Regions from separate parts of the Kribbella sp. NPDC048928 genome, predicted to be linked through region 2. Evidence: riboswitches for the same ligand, from Rfam matches in the RefSeq annotation. Region 2 holds a riboswitch; each other region holds the start of a gene.
The links. Region 2 has a riboswitch for thiamine pyrophosphate ahead of thiS (sulfur carrier protein ThiS). Riboswitches for the same ligand answer to the same signal wherever they lie in the genome.
Positions count from the first base shown of each region.

Region 1: another riboswitch for thiamine pyrophosphate. It lies ahead of ACGFI6_RS09375 (purine-cytosine permease family protein); the one in region 2 lies ahead of thiS (sulfur carrier protein ThiS).
Region 3: another riboswitch for thiamine pyrophosphate. It lies ahead of thiC (phosphomethylpyrimidine synthase ThiC); the one in region 2 lies ahead of thiS (sulfur carrier protein ThiS).

Region 1 is NZ_JBICUC010000002.1:511,568-517,753, reverse strand. Features, by position in the region: gene ACGFI6_RS09395 (ATP-binding protein) at 1-259, shown strand, start outside; gene ACGFI6_RS09390 (DUF3152 domain-containing protein) at 430-1,272, shown strand; gene ACGFI6_RS09385 (hypothetical protein) at 1,302-2,030, shown strand; gene ACGFI6_RS09380 (alpha/beta fold hydrolase) at 2,027-2,689, shown strand; TPP riboswitch at 2,707-2,823, shown strand; gene ACGFI6_RS09375 (purine-cytosine permease family protein) at 2,819-4,147, shown strand; gene ACGFI6_RS09370 (class I SAM-dependent methyltransferase) at 4,199-4,879, shown strand; gene ACGFI6_RS09365 (methylated-DNA--[protein]-cysteine S-methyltransferase) at 4,972-5,538, opposite strand; gene ACGFI6_RS09360 (RNA polymerase sigma factor) at 5,531-6,013, opposite strand; gene ACGFI6_RS09355 (putative leader peptide) at 6,107-6,178, shown strand.
Region 2 is NZ_JBICUC010000007.1:423,040-429,225, reverse strand. Features, by position in the region: gene ACGFI6_RS30285 (DUF6807 family protein) at 1-1,598, shown strand, start outside; gene ACGFI6_RS30280 (thiazole synthase) at 1,573-2,346, opposite strand; gene thiS (sulfur carrier protein ThiS) at 2,349-2,552, opposite strand; TPP riboswitch at 2,546-2,656, opposite strand; gene ACGFI6_RS30270 (DUF5937 family protein) at 2,801-3,742, opposite strand; gene ACGFI6_RS30265 (hypothetical protein) at 3,761-4,162, shown strand; gene ACGFI6_RS30260 (pyridoxamine 5'-phosphate oxidase family protein) at 4,196-4,609, shown strand; gene ACGFI6_RS30255 (YceI family protein) at 4,641-5,147, shown strand; gene ACGFI6_RS30250 (G5 domain-containing protein) at 5,156-5,554, opposite strand; tRNA gene ACGFI6_RS30245 (tRNA-Lys) at 6,000-6,072, shown strand.
Region 3 is NZ_JBICUC010000007.1:280,820-287,005, reverse strand. Features, by position in the region: gene ACGFI6_RS29580 (anion permease) at 1-183, shown strand, start outside; gene ACGFI6_RS29575 (hypothetical protein) at 197-430, shown strand; gene ACGFI6_RS29570 (hypothetical protein) at 427-951, opposite strand; gene ACGFI6_RS29565 (lysophospholipid acyltransferase family protein) at 1,077-1,820, opposite strand; TPP riboswitch at 1,908-2,040, shown strand; gene thiC (phosphomethylpyrimidine synthase ThiC) at 2,032-3,573, shown strand; gene ACGFI6_RS29555 (transposase) at 3,717-4,316, shown strand; gene ACGFI6_RS29550 (hypothetical protein) at 4,313-4,867, shown strand; gene ACGFI6_RS29545 (RDD family protein) at 4,870-5,568, opposite strand; gene ACGFI6_RS29540 (RDD family protein) at 5,575-6,186, opposite strand, start outside.

The sequences.
Region 1 (6,186 bases), on a different contig from region 2:
CTTCTTCGGCTCCCGGTACGAGCGCGCCACCCCCGCCGAACGCGAGTACATGCGCGCCATGGCCGAGCTCGGCATCGGCGTCGACGACGGCTCCGTCCCGACCTCCGAGGTCGCCGGCACCCTGAACCGGAAACCCCAGTCCCTCTCCCCGGCCCGCGACGGCCTGATCAAGAAAGGCCTGGTCTTCTCCGCCGAACGCGGCACCGTAGCCTTCACAGTCCCGCACTTCGGCAAATTCCTCCGCACCCGCACGGCTTAACAGAACCGCACTTTCGTGCGTCGGCAGGTATCGGTAGGGTCAAGTGTCATGACTGTGCTTTTGGCCGGGCCTCCGGCGCCGGCGTGGTCATGGGGCCTTTGCTCCCGGTCTTCCCTCGTCACTCCGGTCGCTTCGCTCCCTCCGCTCCTCAGTCCGGACCGGGAGGCCCCATGACCTCCCCGCGGCGTGGCCAGAAGACCGCGATGCGTGGGCGGCACAGTCGGCGGAAGTCTTACAAGGGGCAATGGCTTGTGGTGACTGCGTTGGCGGTGCTGGGGACTGTGGTGGTGGCGCATCCGGATGTGGCGCACCGCAGCAGTCTGGCGGCGCAGGCTGTCGCTGGGGTCGAGAACGTGGCTGAGAAGACCGTCACGACGCCCACGCCCACGCCGGCCCCGGTTGCGACGCCTACGCAGAAGTTCACCACTCCGTTGCGTCCGGCGCCGACTCTGACGCGTAAGCCCAAGGGCGCGAAGCCGAACGTCATGGTGTCGACCGGGAAGCTCGCCGTGGTGCCGGGGTTCAGCAAGGCGAACGGCCTCCGCGACAAGATGACGTACCGCGTCGAGATCGAGCAGGGCGTGACGGTGAACGGCCCTGCTGTGGCCGCGGCGATCCACAAGACGCTGACGGACCCGCGCGGCTGGCAGGCGCTGCACCCGGTCAGCTTCGAGCGGACCGACAAGGCCGACGCCGACCTGCGCATCATCCTGGCGACGCCGACGCTGACCGACAAGCTGTGTCTCCCGCTCGACACCGGCGGTGAGGTCTCCTGCCGCGTCGAGGACCGCGTGGTGCTGAACGCGAAGCGCTGGATCTACGCGATCCCGGAGTTCAACGGCAACGTCGAGCTGTACCGCAGCTACCTGGTCAACCACGAGGTCGGCCACGCGCTCGGCCACGGGCATTCGACCTGCACCAAGCCGAAGACCCCCGCGCCGGTGATGATGCAGCAGACCAAGGGCCTGGCCGGCTGCCTGCCGAACGCCTGGCCGACGATCAAGGCCACCTGACAGACTGGGTACGACGGGAGGAGCAGCAGATGTCGTCACAGGACTTCCCGACGTACGGACGCGGCGGCGACTCCGACAAGCCGTCGGAGGAGTTCCCGTACGCGTCACCGCAGCCCTACGGATCCCAGCCACCACCCCAGGGCAACCCGGCCTATCACCAGCCCCCGGCGTACCGCCCCGGTGCACCGTACGGGGCTCCCGCGGCCCCGGAGCCGCATCAGCTCCCGACCTACGGACGGCAGGATGCACCGCGTGACCTGCGAGCCGCCCGCGTGGTCGGGCTGGCGACGTTCATCGCCACCATCTACGGCCTGCTCGTCCTGACGGTCCAGCGGGTTGCGCTCCGGGAGATCTCCCAGGCGCCGGGGTCGCCGCTCAACCACCCTCTGCGTACGGACGTGCTGGACGCGATCGGCCAGCTGCTGCTCGTGGTCGTCGGAGTCGCCGCGCTGGCGATGTGGCTCCGCGACGTACTGGCCCGCCGCAAGGTCGGGCGCAACCCGGACGCGGTCGAGCTGGTCGGCCTGCTGCTGGTTGCGGTGTCCGCCGTCCCCATCCTGGTCTGGCTGATCATCGTGCTGTCCACAGGTCTCGGCGGCAACGACGGCGCGGTCCACCGGTTGCCCACGGCTTACGGCTGGGGCGGCTTCGGCCTCCTCGTCCTCGCAGTCGGTTTCTTCCTCGGGTACCGCGAGCTGAAGCCGGACGTGGCGAACCCGGTCGTCACCGCTCCCCCTGCCAAGGCTCCGTGGGAGTGAGCGCACCTGTCGTCCTCGTACCGGGTCTGGGCCTCGGCCCCGAGTCATACGCAAGGACAGTCGAGCATCTGGTCTCGTCGTACCACGTGGTCACTCTCCCCGGGTACGGCGAACCGGCAGGCTCCCGTGAGGACCTGCACCCGCGTGCGCTCGCGGTAGCGCTGGCCGGGAAGATCCGCGAGCGGGCCGTGCTGGTCGGCCACTCGGCGAGCTGCCAGATCGTCGTCGAGACAGCGGTCCGCTACCCCGAGTTGGTGCACGCCCTGGTGCTGGTCGCGCCGGCTGGTGACGCCCGGATGTCCAGCTGGGTCGACAGAGCAGTGCGCTGGCTGGGTTCCGCCGTACCGGACTCACCGAAGCTGATCCGAGCCGTGACACCGCAGTACGCCCGTACGACGTTGCCGAGCATCGCCCGCGCCGGTGAGGCGTCCCGGCACCACGACCTCGCCGAGGTCATCTCACAGGTCAGGGCGCCGGTGCTGATCGTCCGCGGCCGGCACGACCTGCTGTCGACGGCGGAGTGGGTCGAGCGGCTCGCGGAGCTCAGTCACGGGGAGGCACGCACCCTCGAGACCGGCGCGCATGTACCGATCGTCACGAACGGCCCGGAGGTCGCCGCGCTCATAGAACGAGCAGCCGCCCTTCCGGAAACTAGCTGACGCGTTAAACTCGCAGCACCAACCTATGCGGGAGCTCGCACCGAGATGCGCGGGCTGAGAGGGCGACAGCTGGGTCGCCGACCGCCTGAACCTGACCGGGTAATGCCGGCGTAGGGAGTGGGGTCACTCATGACCGATACAGCTGTCCGTCCAGCCTCCGGCACCGAGGCGCCGCTCGTTCTGACCACGGATGCGCCGCGGACGCTCGGATTCTTCGACCAGTTCACGCTCTGGGGCAATTTCGGGATCTCGCTGTTCGGCCCGGTGACCGGTGCGCTCGTCGCGGCGTACACCGGGTCGCTGTGGCAGGGGCTGCTCGCGGTCGTCGTCGGCTGTGGCATCGGGGCGCTGGTGCTCGGCGGCGCGGCCGTGTTCGGGTCGCAGACCGGTGCACCCGCGATGGCGAGTCTGCGGGGGCTGTTCGGCCGGCGCGGCTCGATGGCGCCGACGGTACTGAACATCGCACAGAACGTCGGCTGGGCGACGATGGAGATCATCGTGATCTCGCAGGCCGCGGTCGCCGTCACGAGCGAACGCTGGCGCTGGCTGTTCGTCGTACTCGCGGGGATCATCGCGACGACGATGGCGGTACGTCCGCTGGGCAGCGTCAAGCTCTTGCGGAAGTTCATGGTCTGGCTGGTGCTCGCGGCGTCGGTCTTCCTGTTCGTACAGGTGCTCAGCAAGCCGTCGCACGCACTGCCGCAGGACCAGGTGTTCGGCTTCTGGCCGGCCGTCGACCTGGCCGCGGCCGGTGTCGTTTCCTTCGCACCCCTCGCCGCGGACTACACGCGGCACTCGCGGACCAACAAGGCAGCATTCGGTGGATCCGCACTCGGGTACGGGCTCGCCGCGATCGGGTACTACGCACTCGGAGTGGTCGCCGTCGCGACGCTGCAGACCAACAGCGATGACGTCATCACCGCACTGGTCACCCTGCCGGCCGGCGCGATCGCGCTGCTCGTCCTGCTGGTGGACGAGGTCGACGAGGCGTACGCGAACGTCTACTCGACCACCATGGCCGTACACAACCTCGTCGGGCACATCGACCGCCGGTGGATCTCGGTCGCGATCGGGGTTGTTGCCACCGGCATCGCCCTGTTCATTGACCTGGGCAACTACACCCAGTTCCTGTACCTGATCGGCTCGGTCTTCATCCCGTTGTTCGCGGTCGCGATCGCCGACTTCTTCGTGGTCAGCAAGATGAAGTGGGACGTCTCCAGTACATCGAAGTTCCGCTGGCAACCGACCGTCGCGTGGCTGATCGGCTTCATCGCGTACCAGCTGGTCAACCCAGGCACCGTCGCCGGCTGGTCCCCCTTCTGGACCGACATCCAGCAGGCCCTCTTCGCCCACCATCCCGTCCCCGGCTGGCTAGGCGCCACCTACACCTCGATCCTCGTCTCAATCATCGCCGCCATCGTCCTCGGCCGCCTCCGCCGCCCCACCGCCCAGGTTTGATCGGTGCTGGGTGGTGGACAGCTGACCCGGAGTAGCCGGGATACTGGCGGCATGCTGAATTCCGCACTGCGTAGCCGGGCCGAGTATGCGGAGCTGGGGGCCGACGGGCTTGCGGCCCGGACGACGCCTGAGCGGGACGCGGCGATTGTGACGGCGGTCGAGGAACTGCTGGACGGTCGCGAGACGGTCCTCGACCTGTGCTGTGGGTACGGCAGGATCGCGGTGCCGCTGCGCCGGGCCGGGAAGGTCGTGCGCGGCCTGGACATCTCGCCGAACCTGCTCGAGGCGGGCCGCGCGAAGGCCGCCGAGGAGGAGCTCGCGATCGACTGGGCGATCGGCTCGATGACCGACCTGCCGTACAAGTGGGACTCGTTCGACGCGGTGATCTGCCTGTGGACCGCGTTCCACGAACTGTTTGCCGAGGACGAGCAGCTCTCGACGATCTGCGAGATCTCCCGGGTGCTGAAGCCGGGCGGTATCGCGATCATCGAGGGCCCGTACTGGGGACCCGCGACGGCGGCTGAGATCGCCAACGGGATGCGCCAGGGACCGGAGCACCGGATCGTCACCACCGAGCACGACGACGACCGCAGCAGCGTGCACTTCATCCACGACGAGATCAGCTACGGCCGGCTCTGCGCAGCCGCCGGAATCGACGATTTCAAGGTCTACAAACGCGAATGGGGCGGCCGCCGCAGGTTGATCCTGGAGATCCACAGCCCCGCAAACTAGCTGACGTGTAAAGAAGCAGATCCCCACTCCACACTGGGGATCTGCTCCTTTGTCCAGCGAGTCTAAAACCATTCCGGACGATTCCGGAAACGTCAGCTTTTTGCTTCCAGATTCAGCAAAAAACGCTTCGCGTCGAGGCCGCCGGCATATCCGGTGAGCGCCCCGCTCGCGCCGATCACCCGGTGGCACGGCAGCACGACGCACACCGGGTTCGCGCCCAGTGCGGTACCGACCGCGCGCGCCGCCTTCGGCTTGTCGATGCCGACGGCAACGGCGCCGTACGTCGTCGTACGGCCGTAGCTGGTGTGCTCCGGCAGGTCCTCCAGTACGAGCCGCTGGAACGGCGACGCGAGCACCAGGTCGATGTCCAGGTCGAACGTCTGCCGCTGCCCGTCGAGGTACTCGTCGAGCTGCCGCCGTACGTCGTCCAGCGGTCGAGCCTGCCGCAGCACCCGGGGAGAGACCGCGCGGGCAAGCCGGTTGGTCATCGTCTCCTCGTCGTCGAACGAGCTCGCGACGACCCGCCCGTGCGCGATCGCGAGCAGCATCGTGCCGATCGGGGTGTCGTGCAGTGTGTAAGCGACGTCGGCGTCCGGCAGGACGGGTGGTTTGAAGTCAGTGGTGCCGAGCCGGGTCAGCCGGCTCTCGAGATCAGTCATCGTGTACTCCGAGTTTCGTACGCAGGGCCGCCAACGCGTCGCTGACGAGCCGGCGCGACGCGGCGGGCGTGGTGTCCAGGGCGGCGGCCACGCCGTGGTGGTCCAGGTCGCCGACGTACTTCAGCGTGACCGCGAAGCGTTGCCGCTCCGGCAGTTCGTTCACCGCTCGCCAGAGATCCGGGTCCGGCCACTCCGCGGCCTCCGGGCCTTGGACCGCGACCGGCGGCGCGTCCTCCAGTGGGCGCTGCGGTTTCCGTGCCCGGTGGACGTCGGTCGCGCATCGGGCGGTGATGGTGAGCAGCCAGCTGCGCAGGTTCTTCGCCGACTTCAGCGTCGGGTACGCGGCGTACGCCTTCTCCCAGGCGCGCTGCGCCACGTCGTCGCCGTCCTGCCCGGCCATCGCACGCGCGAGCCTGGCGACGTCTCGCCAGTGCGCGTCGACCAGTGCCTGGAACGGCGGCAACCCGATAGTCATCACGCAAGTAGAACGCATCGGCGTTCCGGCGTGTGAGTCCGGATCACGAGATTGTCTAGTTAGCCGATAGACAATGGTGCGAAGATAGCTGACATGACGACGACCCACCTCACCCGCCGTCGCGTCATCGATCTCCTGCGGACGGCAAGCGCCACCTGTCGCTGACGCGCGGC
Region 2 (6,186 bases):
GCATCACGAACGCGTCGGCTGCAGCCGGCTACAAGGTCCTGGTCGCCGAGACCGACGAGGACCCGGAGGCCGAGGCGGCGATCGCGAGCGAGGCGCGACGGCGCTGCGACGCGCTGATCATGGTCTCGCCACGGATCGACGAGGAACGGCTGCTCGAACTGCTGCCCGAGGTGCAGCCGGTGATCCTCGTCAACCGGCAAGGGCCTCCCGAGGTCCCGTCGGTGGTCGTCGACTACGGCCGCGCCGTACGGATCGTCGTCGACCACCTGGTCGGCCTCGGGCATCGGCGGCTCGCGTTCTTGTCGGGTCCCGCGGCGAGTTCGTCGAACAGGCTGCGGTTGGAGGCGCTTGAGGTCGCTGAGCGGGAGATCCCGGGGCTGGACCTCGTCCGGCTGGAGTGTGGCCGGTCGATCGAGGACGGGTACGCCGCCGTGGAACGGGTGCTCGAGGCGCAGGTGACCGCGGTCGTCGCGTTCAACGATCTGGTCGCGTTCGGGTTGCTGGCGCGGCTCAACGAGGTCGGCGTCGCCGTACCGGCCGATCTGTCGGTCACCGGGATGGACGACATCGGGCTGGCGCGGTTCGCCGTACCGTCGCTGACGACCGTGCGGGTGCCGCAAAAGGACCTGGGGGAGTTGGCGTGGCAGCGGTTGCTCGCGTCGATCGGCGGTGCTGCGGACGGGGCGGACGGCGTACCGGAATTGCGGCTGGCGGTGCGGGCGAGTACCGGTCCGGTGCCGCAGGAGCCGCGGCCAGTGACAGGGGACGACCGGATCGGGTGGCAGCAGCAGGGCGACATCTTCGAGCTCGGCAGTTCGGCAGGGCTGCTCGCGCGGTACGAGTTCGGCCGGCGGATGCCGCAGGTGCACGCCCCACGGCCGTACCTGCATCCCGTACGGACCCTCGGCGGGCATCGCTTGACCGAGGCCAGCCCAGTCGATCATCGGCATCATTACGGCGTCTCGCTCGCGATCCCGCAGGTCAACGGCACCTCGCACTGGGGTGCGCGGACGTACATCCGCGGCCAAGGCCCGACCCTGCTGCGGAACCACGGTCAGCAACGCAGCCGCGGCGTCACGATCGACGACCGCGAGCTGACCGACGACATCACCTGGTACGACGAGCAGGGCCGGCCGCAACTGGTCGAGCGCCGGCGCCTCACCAGTGCCCTGGCCTTCGGCGGCTGGCGGCTCGATTGGCGCAGTGTGCTGACGGCCCGCTACGGCCCGATCCAGATCGACAGCCCCGCAACGTCGGGGCGCGAAGGGGCGGCGTACGGGGGGATCTTCTGGCGACTGCCTGTTGCCGCGACCACCGTACTGAGCGCTGACGGTGACGGGCTGGATGCGGCGTTCGGGTCGTCCAGCCCGTGGCTCGCTTTCGTCCAGGGCGAGGTCAGCCTGTTACTGGTGCAGCCGGAGCGGGTTTGGCCGTGGTTCTTGCGGACGGAGGCGTACGTCGGAGCGTGTCCGGCGCTGGCGTGGGACGAACCGTTGGTGCTGCCACCGAACCAGGAGCTGTCGCTGTCCTTGACCGCAGTACTGCTCGATCGGGCGCTGGACGCGGACGAGGCTAAAACGCTGGCAGGCCAGTTGTAGGCGAGGATGCGAGCGCCGACTGCCATCTTCTTGGCACTCGACCGGCCAGACGGGCGTTCCGCCCCGCGGAGACGGCGTCGCGCATCGCGGCGGCCATCAGCGCGGGCTTCTCGGCGCGCGTCACCGGGGTCGCGAGCATCACCGCATCGCAGCCGAGCTCCATCGCCAGCGCGGCATCACTAGCCGTACCGATGCCGGCATCGACGATCACCGGGACCTTCGCAGCCTCGGCGATCAGCGCGAGGTTGTGCGGGTTCCGGATGCCGAGCGCCGAACCGATGGGTGCGGCCAACGGCATCACCGCCGCGCACCCCGCCTGCTCCAGCCGGCGGGCCAGGATCGGGTCGTCGTTCGTGTACGGCAGCACAGTGAAACCGTCCGCCACCAAGGCATCCACGGCATCCAGCAGCTCGATCGGGTCGGGCAGGAGAAGGTGGTCGTCGGCAACGACCTCGACCTTGATCAGGTCGGTCTCCAGCGCCTCGCGGGCGAGCTTGGCGGTCAGTACGGCCTCGGCGGCGGTGTGGCAGCCGGCCGTGTTGGGCAGTACGTCGATGCTGTGCTTCTTGAGTACGTCCAGGACCGAGCCCTCGTGCCCGGTGCCGAGGCGGCGCATCGCGACCGTGGTGAGTTGGGTGCCGGAGGCAATCAATGCCTCCTCCAGCACCTCAAGGTTGGCCGAACCGCCGGTCCCCATGATGAGACGGGAATTGTAGGTGCGCCCGCCGAGCTCCAGTGGATCGTCCATCTTCAGCCTCCCTGCGTCGCGCTGACGATCTCGACCCGGTCGCCCGGACGCACCGTGGTCTGCGCCCATTCGGACTTGGTCAGCACGTTCTGGTTCACCGCGACTGCGATCCCGGTGGTGCGGTCGGAATACTCCGAGATCAGCTCGGCCACCGACTTGCCGGCCGGCACGTCGACCGCCGCACCGTTCACCCACACGGACTCCATCAGGGCCTCCTCCCTACGCCGGAATTACCCGATTCAGGTTCAGCGGTCGGTGACGGCGAGTCACCCTCTCAGCCCACTCCCTGCGAGCTCCCGCGGACACCTCGACTCTAGCTCACGCCTCCGTCCCACACGAGCTCACGTCGTGCAGCTGGACAGGACGTGTACGTCTACTACGTCCGCTCGCACGCCTGGCGGCGGTCCGATCGGAGGCTCACTGGGCGATACGTCCTGTCGAGCTGTCCGTTGGCTCAGGCGCCGGCGCCGGTGAGGAGGTCGGCGAGTTCGGTGGGGCGGTAGAGGACCTGTTTGCCGGTGCGTTCGGATTCCACCAGGCCCGTGCGACGGAGCAGCTGGAGGTGCTGGCTGACCGCGGACGGCGTGACCTTCAGCTCACCGGCCAGATCCGTCGTCGTACGAGGATGGGTGAGCAGCTCGAGGATGCGCGCCCGCGGCGTACCGATCAACTGCGCCAGATCGTGCCGCGACGGCGGCGCAACCACCGACCACAAGTGCGCCTGCCCGCGCGGCGGGTAGCCGAGCAGCGGATCTGCACCGGGATCGAACGGGATCACGGCATGCGGTCCGAAGAGGGTCGGCTGCAGTACGAGCCCACGCCCATTGATCTCCTCAGTACGACTCAGCGCCGCGACACGATCGACCTTGAGCCGCCCGTCCGCGAAGCTGATCGCGGGCCCGAGTCCGTTCAGCATCGCTCCGGTCCCTTGCTGCGTGAGGACATGGCCGCGATAGCTGATGTCGGCGGAGAGCAGGGTGCGCATGCGGTTCCAGTACGGCGCCATCATGGTCTGCCAGTACTCGTTGAGGGCCTCGATGATCTTGTCGATGCTCAGGTCGTCCGGGAGTTCGCCGTTCACCGCGACGAGTTGGTTGCGGAAGGTGGTGCTGTCGACCTGCGCGATCAGGTCGAGCTCATCGGACAGCTGGGTGAGTGGCGACGTGGGCCGCGGCGTCAGGAAGTCCGGGCTGCCCATGGTGTCGTTGACGAGCCAGCGCAGTACGTCCCAGTCGAGGCCGGCGACCTGCGGCTGAACGGCCCGTACCCACCCGAGCTGCAACGGGAAGCGCCCAGGATCGCGAAGCGCCCGCAACGACAGCACCATCTCCGATACCGGCGAGACCGCGAACCGGACATCGGCAAGATCCTGCGAATTCAGGACGTACGTGAGCACCGAACTTAGGCTAGCTGGATGACCGTCGCCGTTTGGTGCATTGTCGCGAACGTCGCCGAGGAACGCCCGTACGGACCCGGTGGCGTTGAGACCCGTCGCGGCCTGAAGATCTTCTCGGCAGGCGCGAAGCTCTACGTCCCCGACGGCTTCGGCGGCATGGGTTGGGAGACCGTCGAGGTGGTCGGACGCGGTCGCGGATCCGCCCGGTACGTGGCCGCGAAGGTCCAGACCCACCAACTGACCAACTGGCGCGTCAAGGCGGTCTACAGCCCCGCAGCCCTCCACCAGATCGAACGAGTCCGAGCCGGCCGCGCCGGCTTCTGGCTCCCCACCACCCTCACCGACCTAACGAGCCAGGACTACCACGACGCCCTCCTCGAAGTCGCCGCTTCTCTGGCAACCCGAACTGTCGGCGGCTAATGGGAGAGTCTCCTGCACGAACAGGGAGGCACCATGGCGTTCCGCACAATGACCGACGACGAAATAGCCGAATTCCTCGCACGCCCCTTGGTGGCGGTCCTAGCGATCGACGACCCCGGCCGGGCGCCACACGTCACGCCAGTCTGGTTCCATCACCTACCCGGCAAGTTCCAGGTGATGACCCCGGCCAAGTCCAAAAAGACCCGCCTACACCGAACCGGCTCCGGCCAGCTATCCCTCTCCGTCCAAACCGCCGACGGCCCCACCGCCCGCTACGTCAACATGCAAGGTGTGGCCGAACTGCTGCCCCTCGACGACGCCTTGCTCCACGTGATGGTCACCAAATACCTCCCCGAAGAGGCCCGCGCCGCGTACCTGGCCAACCCACCAGAGGACGCAATGTTCAACATCACCCCCCAACACGTCACCACCGGCGTCATCGGCTGACACTTCGGCGGGCTGCCTCGTCGTACCGGGTATGGCTGAGCTGAATGGTGACTTCGTCGTGGACCCGCACCGGACCCGGATCGGCTTCATCGCCGCCCACCGAGGCGGCGCCAAGGTTCGCGGGCACTTCAAAGACTTCGAAGGCACCGCGCACCTCGACGCCAACCCATCCGAGTCGACCGCCCGCCTAACAGTCCAGCCAGCCAGCATCGAAACCGGCAACCACCGCCGAGACGCCCAACTGGCCAAGGACTTCCTCGGCGCCACGACGTACCCGGCGATCACGTTCGTGACGACAAAGGTCATCGAGGTGGCCAAGCAACGCCACGACGTAACAGGCGACCTGACGATCCGCGGTACGACGTGCTCGCTGACCGTACCGTTCGAGCTGGCCGCCGCGGGTGACGACCTCCGCTTCACCGCGTCCCTCACGATCGACCGCCACGCGTGGAACGCCAACTGGAACGCCTTCACGACCGCGTTGGTACGCGCAGACGTTCAACTCGACCTGGACATCCTCGCCACCCGCCACCACTGAGCCGCGGTCTACTCGCAGGCGATCCCGTCGTGATCGGCATCAAGCCGATAGATGTCGGAACCAGTCACCCGAATCGGACCCTGCACGTACTCCGGCCCGTTCCCACTCCCACCCGAGCAATCAACATCACTAGCGATCGGCACACACCCGCTGTAGTTCGGATCGCACCCACGGCCCGAAGCCGGCTCATCAACCTTCGTCCCAACGACGGTGATCTGCGTACGAGGCTCCTTGGCCACCTCCTGCTTGACCAGCTTCTTCGCCGTCTGAGCCCCATTCACGTACGTCACCCGATACGTAAGCCGCCGAGTCCCGTTCACCCCCGAGGTCCGCACCGACTTCTCACCCTTCGCCACCGAGTCATCCGTCACCGTCTTCTTCTTGAACGGAATCACCCGGAACTCCACAACTTCCCTCACCGACGGCCGCGGCGTCGGCTTCCGAGAGGTCCGAGGTGTCACCGCCGGCGTACCACCCGCCTCCGCCGGAGTCACACTCCCACCCGCACTCGGAGTAGTACCCGGATCAACCGTCGCGACCGAACTCGGCACAGCAGTGGTCTGCGAGCTGATCGGCGCGGCCGGCTCCCCAACAGCCGACGTACCCGAATCCGCCCCACACCCCCCAGCCGCCACAACCAGCGCAACCGACCCCAGCGCAACACGAAACAACACCACGATGTATCCCCCCAACCCGCCGTCGGTTCCCCCCGCGGCAGGATTGTCAGCGCCCGGACCACCCGGGCGAATTCCGATCTGTACCACCACGCCCCGTAACCACGCAACCCCTCACCCCGCCCCCCACCAAGCAAACCCCCACCAAACCTGACACACTGTTCCCCACACCACCTGAGGGCCTCTAGCTCAACTGGCAGAGCAGCGGACTTTTAATCCGCGGGTTGTGGGTTCGAGTCCCACGGGGCCTACAAGTTTCCGCAGGTCAGGCGCACATCGGCGCCCCGGCCGTGAAAGTCGTGTCTGCGCAAACTCTGCCAATACTCACAGTGGCCGATGCATGCCCGTCTGCGGGGGATCGGCGG
Region 3 (6,186 bases), 140 kb from region 2:
GTCGGTGCACTGGCCGGTGAGGTCGCCGACTCCGGCAACCTCGGCGTCGTGATCATCGCGATCCTCGCGGTGGCGGCCGGCGGTGCGATCTACGCCGCGTCCCGGCGCCGCCCGGTGACGTCGGACAACGTGAACGAGTACCCGAGCTCGTCGACCCCCGCAGCCACGGCCGCGGCAGCCTGAGAGGAGTACGGCGATGCACGTCAACTGGGGTGCCCTCGGTGAGGTGGCACTGGTCAGCCTGATCTTCGGCGTCGGCCTGGCGGTCCTGTTCGCATTCGGCGTGACCGCCATGTCGCGGCGGGCCGTGGCGATCGACGAGAAGCGGCAGCCGTCCTTCATGGACACCGGTGTCGCCGCACTGTGCTTCGCGGGCTGCCTGGCCGCGGTGCTCTACGGGCTGTACCTGATCATCCCGCAGTTCCACTAGCGGTTCCAGCGGCGTACGGCCTTGGCGACGTCCTTCACGCGGATGGAGCCGAGGTTGTACTCCCAAGCGGCCAGGAGCCGGTCGCCGAGGACCTCCGCGTCCAGGAAGGTGCGTGGGCGTACGGCGACGGCCCAGGTCGCTGCGGCCGCGTGGCCCTGCTGGTAGAGCAGATGGTCCACGGTGGCCTCGACGCCGGTCGCCTGCTTGCCGTCCAGGCCGTCCGTGGCCCACTCCTGAACGATCCGCGGGTCGTCGGCGGTCATCCGCGCCAGGTAGGTCAGCGGGCCGCGCCAGAACCCCTTCCGGCCGATGCTGTCCAGCGACTCGAGTGGGAACCAGCCGTTCTGGTTGCGCCGGCCGTTCACCGCGGACTCCACCTCGCGGGCACGGTCCGCGGACAGACCACGGGTCGCCCAGTCGATGAAGTACGCGCCGGCATCCGGGATGTGCTCGGCCACATGCGGTGCCGGTGTCAGGGCACCGGGGTCGAAAAGATGCAGCTCTTCCGGTGAATCGAACAAGAACCTGCCCCCGCCCGCTCGAGTACGCGAGCCACCGCAGCAGCTCGCCGCACAGGGACCCCCCAGGTTCCTGCTACGTCAACGAGTGCTTTCGTACCCTCGATCCGCACCGCAGGTCAAGGGTTTCAGGCCTTCTTGCGGCGCTCGGCCAGCTCCTCGCGGTCGAGCCGTTCGGCCTCGTCCGGGGTCGGCGCGCCGCCGCCGTACGAGGCCGGCAGCCACCAGGCGCCGGCCGGCTGCTCGGGATAGCTGCGGATGCTCTCGTCGAGCATCCCGGCCATCACCGAGCGCAGGTTCGCGGTCGCTGCGGCCGGGTCATCGGCGGCCGTCACGGTGATCGGTGCCCCGATGCTGATCGAGATCGGGCGATGCCTCGAGAAGTCCCGCGGCCGGTCCTTGGTGAACATCCGCTGGGTGCCCCACAGGATCATCGGCAGCACCGGTACGCCGGCCTCCGCCGCCATCCGTACCGTGCCGGACTTGAACTCCTTGAGCTCGAACGACCGGCTGATCGTCGCCTCCGGGAAGACGCCGACGAGCTCACCGGCGGCGAGGTACTCCAGGGCCGTCCGGTACGACGTCGCGCCGGCGTCCCGGTCGACCGGGATGTGGTGCATGCCACGCATCAGCGGGCCGGAGTACCGATTGCGGAACAGCACTTCCTTGGCCATGAACCGGGTCAGCCGCTTGGCCGGCACGGCGCCGTACCCGCCCAGGATGAAGTCGACGTAGCTGATGTGGTTGATCGCGATCAGGGCGCCGCCGGTGCGCGGGACGTGTTCGGTCCCGGTCCGGCGGATCTTCAGATCGAGCGCCAGGAAGGCGGTCTTCGCGAAGCCGATGACGGGCGGGTAGACGAGGTCTCGCATGACCCGACGCTACAGGCATCGTCCAGTGCCTGGGCGCCGCAATCACTCAACAACTTCCGACGCGGTGCACTAGGGTGGCCGGTGACAACTTGAGACCGCGGGAGCTCGCACCGTAGTGGGCTGAGAGGGCGGCTGGACCAGGCATCGACACCTGGCCGGCGCCGCCGACCGCCGAACCTGTCCGGGTAATTCCGGCGTAGGGAGCAGCACCATGGTCAATGTCAGCACGTCCAGCACGATCCGTCCGGTGGTCACCACCGGCCCGATCTCGGGTTCGGAGAAGATCTACCGCTCCGATCTCGGCGTACCGGCACGGCGCGTCCATCTCACCAACGGCGAGCACTTCGACCTGTACGACACGTCCGGCCCGTACACCGACGCGGCCGCGACGATCGACGTACAGGCCGGTCTGCCCGCGCTGCGGCGGGACTGGATCGCCGGACGCGAGCGGCGCACCCAGCTCGGGCACGCGCGCGCCGGGGTGATCACCGAGGAGATGCGGTACGTCGCGTTGCGAGAGGGACTCGACCCGGAGCTCGTCCGCGACGAGGTCGCCCGCGGCCGGGCGGTGATCCCGGCGAACCGCTGCCATCCGGAGAGCGAGCCGATGATCATCGGCAAGAAGTTCCTGGTGAAGGTGAACGCGAACATCGGCAACTCCGCGGTCACCAGTTCGGTCGAGGAAGAGGTCGAGAAGCTCGTCTGGGCGACCAGGTGGGGCGCGGACACCGTGATGGACCTGTCCACCGGGAAGAACATCCACGAGACCCGGGAGTGGATCCTGCGCAACTCGCCGGTGCCGATCGGGACGGTGCCGCTGTACCAGGCGCTGGAGAAGGTCAACGGCGATCCGGCCGCGCTGTCGTGGGAGGTGTACCGCGACACCGTGATCGAGCAGTGCGAGCAGGGTGTCGACTACATGACAGTGCATGCCGGCGTCCTGCGGGCGTACATCCCGCTGACCGTACGGCGGATCACCGGGATCGTGTCGCGGGGCGGATCCATCATGGCAGCGTGGTGCCTCGCGCATCAGCAGGAATCCTTCCTGTACACGCATTTCGCGGAGCTCTGCGAGATCCTCCGGGCGTACGACGTGACGTTCTCGCTCGGCGACGGGCTGCGGCCGGGGTGTATCGCGGACGCGAACGACCAGGCGCAGTTCGCCGAGCTGCGGACGCTGGGGGAGCTCACCCGGATCGCCTGGGAGCACGACGTCCAGGTGATGATCGAGGGCCCGGGACATGTGCCGCTGCACAAGATCGCGGAGAACGTACGGCTCGAGGAAGAGCTGTGCGGCGAGGCGCCGTTCTACACTTTGGGGCCGTTGGCAACCGATGTGGCGCCGGCCTACGACCACATCACGTCGGCGATCGGCGCGGCGCAGATCGGCTGGCTGGGTACGGCGATGCTCTGCTACGTCACGCCGAAGGAACATCTCGGGCTGCCGGACCGTGACGACGTGAAGACCGGCGTCATCACGTACAAGATCGCTGCCCACGCGGCCGATCTGGCGAAGGGCCATCCGGGCGCACAGGCCTGGGACGACACGTTGTCCAAGGCAAGGTTCGAGTTCCGCTGGGAGGACCAGTTCAACCTCTCGCTGGATCCGGACACCGCGCGGTCCTTCCATGACGAGACGCTGCCCGCCGAGCCGGCCAAGACCGCCCACTTCTGCTCGATGTGCGGTCCGAAGTTCTGCTCGATGCGGATCAGCGCGGACCTCCGCGAGCACTATCTGCCGATCGTGGACTAGGGCATAGCAACTGCTCCCGGACTCGTCCCCGGGAGCAGTTGGCTCCGGATACGGTGAGTGATCGGGTGAACCGATTCAGGTTTTAGCCTTCACTCAGCGTGAATAAGACTGTAGCCTTAAGCCCTCGGAAGGAGGTGCAGGCGATGGTCTTCGTTCTCACGGTAGATCAGCGCGGCAGCCGAAGCACGAGCGATCTCGTACCCGAGCTACTGACCGCCCTGAACCGCCGCCCGCGGCGGACCGGGCTGCTGCGGAAGTTCGAGCGGACCGCCGGCGACGAGGTGCAGGGCGTACTCTCCGAGGCCCGGCCGGCCGTCGACATGATCGTCGAGCTGCTCCGCTCCGACAGCTGGTACGTCGGACTCGGCATCGGCGACGTCACCGAGCCGCTGCCGCGCAGCACGCGGGCCGGAAACGGCGAGGCGTTCGTGTTCGCGCGGGAGGCGGTCACGCGGGCCAAGTCCAGCCCGCACCACGTGAACGTCGTCGGAGCGGATCCACGCAGCGCCGAGCAGGTCGAGACAGTGCTGTGGCTGATGGCGTCCGTACTGCGACGTCGCAGCGACCGTGGCTGGGCAGTGGCGGACCTGCTGGCCGAAGGACTTACCAGACGAGAGGTCGGCGTGAAGCTCGGCATCAGCCAGTCGGCAGTGACCCAACGGGCCCAGGCGGCCGGATTCGCCGAGGAGCAGCGCGGACGCGTTCTCGCGGCAGACCTGCTCGGCGCTGGGGCTGCTGCGTGACGGCGCTGGTCCTTGCGCTCACGGCGGCCGCACTGGTCCTGGCCGTGCTGGCGTGGGTTCCCAAGTCCGGTTCCACGCTGGAGATCGTCATCAGCGGCGTCATGCTCGCCTGCCTGGCCGCCGTGGGCGTACTGCTGCTCGCTGGGCACGGTGTGAGCGACTGGGCCGAGCGCTGGTGGAACGTACTGCTCCTGCTCGCCGGGGCGCTCGCAGTGACCGGTGGCGGCCCGCTGACGACCTCTGTGCTGGCGTTGGCGGACCGTCGCAGTACTCGCGCCCAATCGACGCAGAAGGCCGGTGAGGTACTACGTGGCGGCGCACTGATCGGTGCGCTGGAGCGGCTGGCCATCTATGCGTCGCTGGTTGCGGACTGGCCTGAGGGCATCGCCATCGTGCTGGCGATCAAGGGCCTCGCCAGGTACCCCGAGCTGCGCAGCCCGGACCAGCCCGCGTCCGTCACTCCGCAGGCGGTCGCGGAGCGCTTCATCATCGGTACGTTCACCAGCGTGCTGTGGGCAGTGACCTGTGCGGGCCTCCTGCGCTCGCACTGAGGTCAGTTGGTGCGTACCACCCAGGTGTTGGACACCTTGTCGTGCCAGGTCTGCTTCTGCTCGTCCCACAGGGGCCACAGCGAGTCCAGGAAGCAGGCGTTGTTGAAGATGCCGCTCAAGAACTCCCGCAGAAACGCACGCCCGGCGCCGATCGTCTCGCCGGTCCGGGAGTCGATCAGCCGCAGATGCAGCACGCTCTTGCCGATGCTCTGCCCGGTACGTCCCTGCCGGAACACCCTGTTCCACAGGCCCAGGCCGAAGCTGGCGAGGAAGCCGACGATGAGCAGGATGATCGCGAAAGCGGACGGATCGTCGTCGTAGCGGTTCTGCCGAGTCAGGATGTCCGCGATGAACACCCCGTAGCCGATCGCGATCGGCACGCCGCTGATCAGCCCGTCGAGCAACGACGCCCCGACCCGCGGCAGCCAGTCGGCCAGCGGCGCCGGCGGACCGCCGTACCCGTAGCCGTAGCCCGGCGGCTGTTGCCCGTACGGTGGCTGCCCAGGAGGCTGACCGTACTGCGCCTGGGGATGCTGCTGCTGCCCGTACTGCGGTTGCCCATAAGGCTGGCCGTACTGGGGTCCGTAGGGCTGACCGTACTGTGGTCCGTAGGGCTGGCCAGGCTGTTGGCCAGGTTGTCCCGGCTGCTGGCCGTGCTGGGGCTGGTCGTCGGGCCGCTGGGGGTACCCGGGTGTGCTCACCTGAGGTCAGACCTTCACAACGTAGGTGTTGTTGATCTTGTCCGCGAACGTCTGCTTCTTCTCGTCCCACAGCGGCCACAGGTAGCCGATGTAGCAGGCCAGGCCGTCGAGGATGTGCGTGAGCTGCCGCAGGAACGTCTTGCCGATGCCGATCGGCTGGCCGGTGTCGGCGCCGACGAGCTTGATGTTCAGCACCTGCTTGCCGACGGTCTGCCCGGAGGTGCCCTGCCGGATCAGGATGTTCCAGATCGCCACACCGAGGCCGATCAGGTAGAAGATGACACCGATGATCACGAGCGCGGCGCTGTCGCTGGCGCTGGCGATCCCCGCGCCGATACCGCACGGGATACCGATCGTCGCGGCGTCGATCAGGTACGCACCGGCCCGGCTCGGCCAGTCCGCCAGATTGCCGGGGACCCCGCCGCCGTAGCCGTACTGCCCGGCACCCGGCTGCCCGTACTGCCCGGGCTGCTGCCCGTACCCGGGCTGTTGGCCGTACCCAGGCTGCTGCCCGTACTGGCCAGGCTGACCGTACTGACCAGGCTGACCGGGCTGCTGCCCGTAGCCGGGTTGTTGGCCGTACCCAGGCTGCTGCTGCCCGTACCCAGGCTGCTGCTG